Regions from separate parts of the Christensenella minuta genome, predicted to be linked through region 3. Evidence: riboswitches for the same ligand, from Rfam matches in the RefSeq annotation. Region 3 holds a riboswitch; each other region holds the start of a gene.

Region 1 (2,263 bases), 1.1 Mb from region 3:
ACGGACACTGGAAGCCCACGCGCGTTGGGACGTTGATATTAAAGATAAATTCCTGCAATGCCTGCTTGACCTCTTTTTTGGTCATGTTGTCATAGCGGATAAAGGGCGCGCAATAGGTATCGATCGACGACCAGGCCTGCGCGCCAGCGGTCTCGCCCTGCGTGGTGAACGTGGAATTTACCACCTGCCCCAAAAAGGAGCGCAGGTGATTGGCCGGGGAGGACTCCACCTTGCCGGGCACGCCGCCGAAGCCGTCCGAGAGAAGCTGCTTTAAATCCCAGCCCGCGCAGTACGGGCCGAAGAACCCAAGGTCGTGGATGTGGAACGCGCCGCCCGTGTGCGCCTCGCGCACCTCCTGCGGATATACCTCGTGCAGCCAGTATTGCTTGGTGAACGTTTCCCGCACATAGTTGTTCATACCGTTGATAGATTTCTGCGTGTTGGCGTTCTCTTTGATCTGCCAGTCCTTATCGTCGAGATAATCGGAGAACATATCGATCGTCGCGCCGATGAGGGCGTTACTCTCCCGTGCCGCGCGGCGTTTTTCACGATAGAGGATATAGGCCTTCGCGGTCTTCGCGTGTCCGCGTTCGATGAGAACCTTTTCTACAAGGTCCTGAACCTCCTCCACGTCCGCGATCTCCGTTTTCAGGCGCAGGTTCGCAAGGTCCACCACCTCGTTCGAGAGCTTTTGCGCCGTATCAAAATCGTCCCCGCCTACGGCGGTAACGGCATTAAAAATGGCCCATGTGATTTTTTCCTTCTGGAAATTTTCCGTGCTTCCGTTTCTCTTTCTGATCTGCGTAATCATAGCTGGTTCTCCTTCTCCGGAATAAAAGTTGGTTTGACAGGTGCCGCATCCATTGCCGCGCAAAAAAAGCGGGCGCGTATTTGTACGCGCCGAAGTGCAGGCCTTATGCTACCGATACCGATGGAAAAGACCGGGCCTTTTGATGCCATGCTCCGTGGCGCTGACGCTTCGGGCAGATATTCTGGCTCAAGCCTCAGGCGCGCCGCACGCCTTCCCGGAGCTTCCTCCAGTGGCATATCGTGCATTGCTCGGCTTTTACAGCGGCGGGACCGCGCGGGATTTCCACCCGACTTCCCTTGCCCGAAACACAAGATGCTGTGTTTAAATATTTTTAAGATACGTATATATTGTATTGCCCGGGCGATATAAAGTCAATACAAATCTATCCCCGATTTTTCTCTGCAATTACAAAAGCGCTCCACAGAGCGCTTTTCTTTCATAAAAATTTATGAATTCTTTCTCAGGGCAGGAACAGCCTCGCTTCTTTTTCCGTTTTTGCCAGTTCCTTTTCCAGCTTGCGCGTCACCATACCATAGACCGGTCCGCCCACTTTACGCGCATGGACGGGACAGGCGTGCACACACGCAAGACAGCGGATACACTTTTTCGCGTCCGTCTGCCGCGGCATTTCCGGCGCAACCGCTCCCGCCGGGCACACGCGTACGCACGCCCCGCAGGCCGTGCATTTTTTATCTCCTTTGGGGATAAACGGCGCAACCTGGAACGAACGGTACGGCCGGTTCCCCGGCAGGGAAAGCCCTTTCCCGTCCTTTTCCGCCATCGACGCTTTCGCGCTTCTCCCAAACTCTTCGGCGATCAGCAGGTCGTCCGCATCCGGCCGTCCCGCTGCGATCTTCGCGGAAAACGTATGCTGGGCGACGAAGGCCGCCGCCGCTACGCCGCGAAATCCCTGCTTTTCGCACCGGCCGGAAAGCTCCAAAAGCGCGTCGTCAAATTCGCGGTTGCCGTAAACCGCCGCAAAGACGGCGGGCGTACCGTCTCCGTGCAGGCCGCGCAGCAGATCGTCAGGCAGCTGTGGGACGCGTCCATAGTAAACGGGCACGCCGACCACCACAAGATCGTCCGCGGAAAACGTGTACTCCCGCGCCCTCGTTTCCCGGTCGGTCAGATTCAGCTCGCCGTAGCTGCCGATCCCCCGCGCGACCGCGCACACATACTGCTTCGTTCCCCCGGTGGGGCTGAAATAAATTGCCGTTAGGTTCCCCATTTTTTCCACTCCTTTATTTAGACAGCCGGTCAACGCGTTCCCTGCCGCTCCCTGCCGGCCGCTTCATGCGCCGTTCTTCCGCTCCCTGCCGGCCGCCGTTCGTTCCGCTCTGCCTGCCCCTCGTCGCGGCACCAGATATCCGTAAGGCTGAGGCCCGGATGGGCGCGCAGCTCGGGCTTTACATCCAGCATTGCCTCCACGCTGCTGCGGATGTAAAGCGGCAG
Region 2 (2,263 bases), 330 kb from region 3:
TGCCGTGTGGTCATTTTCCGTTCCATGTCCGGCAATAGAAGCTGTGGAAAGATAAAATGCCTTTGCTGCGGAGCTCGAGAAAGCTAACCCGCCGCCGTAAAATTTTCCGAAATAGTTATATTTCCCCGTTGACGTTCCCTGCGAAACAACGGGAGAAATGGTATAGCAGGATACAAATTTTCCGCCATCAATATTGCCTGAAAAACCTCCGATATATTTGCTACCCGTTACCTCTCCGGCAGAAAAACTGTTTTCGATCTGTCCGTTTGTTATATTTCCTGCAAATCCGCCCGCCTTATTGCTGGTCGATTCCACGGCTGCGGTGGTGTAGCATTCGTCAATTGAATTTGAATTTCTTCCTACGAAGCCGCCGATCTCCGTTCCGCGGCCATTCGTCCCTGTAAACTGTACCGTGCCGCCGGAAACATAGCACTGAGATACCGTCTTGTTGTTATATCCGGCAAAACCGCCGGTATAGCCCATGGTTGCAGCGCTTTCCGATGTTACAGTACTCCCGGTAACCGAGCTATTTGTTATTATTCCTTCGTTATTCCCTACGGCGCCTCCCGCATAGGAATAACGTACGGAAAGACTGCTGTCCGTTACCTTGCATCCGGAAACCGTTCCCTTATTATAGCCCGCGAGAATCCCCATTCCCTTTGTATAGCTCTCGTTGGTATCGGTAATCTCCGCTCCTTTTAATACCACATCCTGCACGGCGCCTGTTATATGGCCAAACAGGCCGGTATATCCTGTAGATGAAGTAATCGTCAGATTACTGATTGTCTGGCCGTTTCCGTCAAAGGTCCCCGAAAACGGTGTTGCGCCGCTGCCAATCGGCTGTGCCGTGGTTATGCCGCTCATGTCAATGGGCGCCGTTACTTTCAGCTTTGCAGTCCAATAGGAAGGATCTTTCATCACCGCAAGTAAATCGTCCGGCGAAGAAATCAGCGTATACTCTCCATCGGCCGCAAGCGACAACGCACCGAGCCCTTCGTCTTCCTCTAACGCCATCACCGCCATATCTGCCGCCGGTGCAGCAGATGACGACACTTCGGGCTGCACCGATTCCGCCGCCGAGGGATCTGGCGCCTTCTCCAGCTCCGGGCTTGCCGGCGGCGCCGGAGATGCCGACGCTTCAGGAGCCCGGGTCTCCTGTGGAGTTCCTTCCGCAGCCGGCGCCTCCGCCGTTGCCGGCACCTCTTCCGCCATTGCAGTCCCTGTAATACTGAACAGCATTACAACAGCCAAAAATACTGCCAGAATTCTCTTGTTCCTTTTCATTCTTCTTCTCCTTTTGTGATTCCAGCCCTGCCGCATGGCAATGCGGCCTGCCGCTTCTTAAGGCTCATCCTTCTTCCTCACAAATCCAGCGCCGTTTCCCCTACAGGTCCGCAAGAACAAATAAAAAAGCTGCGGCGAATCGCTTTTCGCCGCAGCCGTATTTCTGCGTACAAGAAAATTTTCCGCTCACACTCCGGCGGTCATCTTCCCTTTTATCGTTTTTGTAGGTCTTCTGACTTACGCTTTTAAAATCTTATGATTTTACGTTCGACACCCTGCCTTCCCAGTTTCCCAGTGACTGATTTTCATCAACAGGCATCGGACTCGGCGCTTACAGCGGCGGATTCCGTCCGGGATTTTCACCCGATTCCCTTGTTCATCCCTGCGGACCGAATACGCCGCAGAGCCACAAAAATCTGTATTCAATTGTATCTATCATACCATATCGTCTTCAATTTATACAGGTAAAATTTTTGCTTTTTATCATTTTTTTCAGAGAACTTTGGAAAGGCTGAACGGGCGGAATTTCACGCAGGGCGGCAGCGGGAAGGCGGCGGCTACGCTGCCCCGGCTCATGGCCCATGCGGATCGGGCTGAACCGCTGCGCTAATTTACCCGCCGTTTTTTATAAGCAGCTTGCTACATACAAGTCGTTTTTTCTTCGCTGCGTTTGGCCGAGACATGCGCTTACACAAAAAGGACAGGCTTAACACCTGTCCTTTAAACTAGTTGTCACTCCAAACACTCTATCCATAAAAGGTTCGGATATGACCAGCTTGGTGGGGTTGACTGGGCTCGAACCAGCGACTTCCACGATGTCAACGTGGTACTCTGACCAACTGAGTTACAACCCCGTTATTTTGTCACCTCTATTATTATACATGAATTCATATAAAATTCAAGCGTTCCTTCCGAAAGATTTCCCTATATGTTATAATAAATGACGGAGGGACAGTTCCTATGAAAGTAAAACCCAAAC
Region 3 (2,263 bases):
CTGACAGCGGTCAGGTCCTTATAGCCCGCTACCTCCGCAAGGGCCTCCGTGCTGCCCATGCTGCTGTCCAAAAGGATGATATCCGGGTCCGCCGCTGCAAGATCCTCCAGTGAATATTCGATCCACGGCGCGGCTTGGTCGGCTGTGATACACTTGCCGCCGGCAAGCTCGATCATGGTATTGATAAAGCTGCCGGGGCCGCTCGTCCAGTTACCCATGTCGCCATAGCTCATCGCATAATAAACCGTCTTTTCTTCGGACGGCTGATTGTCCTGTGCGCTTTTCACAGCCGCGTCGATATCCGCCGTAACCTGCTCAGCCACGTCCTCCATACCCACGATCTTGCCCACCAGTTCGATGGATTTAGGGATATCGTCAAAGGCCGTCGCCTCCACGACCACCACTGTGATGCCCATTTCACCTAATTTGTCGACCGCATCCTGCTGCAAACCCGTGCCCGCCAGCACGACATCCGGTTCCAATGCCGTTACTTTCTCCACATCCGGGCCGTTGAAGTCCCCGACGATCTCGATGCTCTGCGTAATCTCCGGGTAATTGGAATACGCATCGATGCCCACCAACTGCTTGGCCGCGCCCAGCGCGCACACGATCTCCGTGCCTGCTGGCGTCAGGGAAACGATCCTGTCTGCTTTTTCAACGGTTACCTCGTCTCCCGCCATATCCGTTACGCTGACGCCCGCCGCGGGCGCGGACCCGGAAGGCTGTGCCGCCAGCTCGGACGGGGAAACTGATGCTTCCTGTGCCGCCTCCGCGCTCACGGAAGCGGCCGGTTCACTCTGCGCACATCCCGCGAACACGGAAATACAGAGTATGACACAGGCAAATAATGCAATCCATTTTCTATTCATTTGAAAACTTCCTTTCATAGGCCGCCCCTGTAAACGGGGCGCCAATATTTTATTGAAAATAAAAAACACCCCTTCGGCATTCGCAAAAAAGGCGTTACGCACTTTTTTCTTCCCGCCGAAGAAAAAACGTTTCCAAACCGGCAGGTTTTCCGACTTGACCTCATCACGTCCTGCGCGCCTTCCCGGTTTTCACCAGTGGCATTTACGTGGTTTTCCACAAATTCCGGACAAATTTCCCGTCCGGCGCAGGCGCTCCGTCACACGGCAGCGGTGGGCTGTAGCGGCATACGCTTTCCCTATTATCCGGTTCCCCGGCACCAATTTGGTTCAATTACGGATATAAATATACCACAAGACGCCCCGTAACTCAATGAGCTTTTACCGCATCCGTCATTATTTCCAACTTTTTGCAGCCGCAGCCGCAGAATCTGTGCGTTTTCGCGCAAACAACTATTGCATAATTATTCATTTCAATGTATAATTATTAATGTCAATTGAAAATCCGGGGCGTTTTGCCGCGCTCCGTACAAAAAGGAGCTGTTTGGAACATGATTAATGTCAGTGTAATTGGCGCAACGGGCTATGTCGGGGCCGAGCTGCTGCGGCTGCTCAGCGCCCACCCCGGCGTACAGATCAATAAGGCCGTATCAAAGAGCTTTGCAGGAAAGAAGCTGCATGATATTTATGCAAACTTCCTGCCGGAAAGGGAGCTGGAGCTGCAGGAAAGCGGCGGTAAATTCGGCGCGGACGATTTTGTATTCCTATGCCTGCCCCACGGCCAATCCCTTGTGGCGGCGCCTCCTCTCTTGAAAAAGGGGCATAAGGTGATCGACCTTTCGGGTGATTTCCGTTATGACAACACGGATATTTATGAGAAATGGTACGGAATTTCACATTCCGCAAAAAAAGAAAACCGCGAAGCTGTTTACGGTCTCCCCGAATTTTTCGGAGCGGAGGTAAAGAAAGCGAATTTCACTTCTAATCCGGGGTGCTATACCACAACGAGTATCCTTGCGCTGGCGCCGCTCCTCAAGGAAGGACTGATCTGCGAAAAAGGGATCGTGATCGACGCGAAATCAGGTGTTACGGGGGCTGGCCGGAAGGAGAAGCTTGCTTTTTCCTATTGCGAGACTGCCGGCAATTTCAAAGCTTATTCCGTGCCCCTGCACAGGCATACTTCCGAAATCGAGGAACAGCTGTCGAAGCTTTCCAGGAAGGATGTCTGCCTGCTCTTCACGCCGCACCTGCTGCCCGTAAAACGGGGCATCCTGGCAACGGTTTATGCCGATCTTATGGAGGGCGTTACCCCGGAAACGGTCACCGCGGCATACGAAAAATATTATGCGGACGCCCCGTTCACGCATGTGCTGCCCCACGGCAAGCTCCCCGAGCTG

The links. A riboswitch is a leader RNA that binds a small molecule or an ion and turns the genes downstream of it on or off. The one in region 3 is predicted to bind cobalamin.
Region 1: linked by a shared signal. The riboswitch ahead of B1H56_RS12055 (ribonucleoside triphosphate reductase) and the one ahead of B1H56_RS06665 (ABC transporter substrate-binding protein) in region 3 are both predicted to bind cobalamin.
Region 2: linked by a shared signal. The riboswitch ahead of B1H56_RS05140 (GLUG motif-containing protein) and the one ahead of B1H56_RS06665 (ABC transporter substrate-binding protein) in region 3 are both predicted to bind cobalamin.

What each region holds. Positions count from the first base shown of each region.
Region 1 is NZ_CP029256.1:2,524,792-2,527,054, reverse strand. Features, by position in the region: gene B1H56_RS12055 (ribonucleoside triphosphate reductase) at 1-811, opposite strand, end outside; cobalamin riboswitch at 966-1,130, opposite strand; gene B1H56_RS12050 (4Fe-4S binding protein) at 1,272-2,039, opposite strand; gene B1H56_RS12045 (TetR/AcrR family transcriptional regulator) at 2,069-2,263, opposite strand, start outside.
Region 2 is NZ_CP029256.1:1,066,350-1,068,612, forward strand. Features, by position in the region: gene B1H56_RS05140 (GLUG motif-containing protein) at 1-1,284, opposite strand, end outside; cobalamin riboswitch at 1,490-1,712, opposite strand; tRNA gene B1H56_RS05145 (tRNA-Val) at 2,062-2,138, opposite strand; gene B1H56_RS05150 (DUF4364 family protein) at 2,245-2,263, shown strand, end outside.
Region 3 is NZ_CP029256.1:1,400,584-1,402,846, forward strand. Features, by position in the region: gene B1H56_RS06665 (ABC transporter substrate-binding protein) at 1-869, opposite strand, end outside; cobalamin riboswitch at 992-1,206, opposite strand; gene argC (N-acetyl-gamma-glutamyl-phosphate reductase) at 1,418-2,263, shown strand, end outside.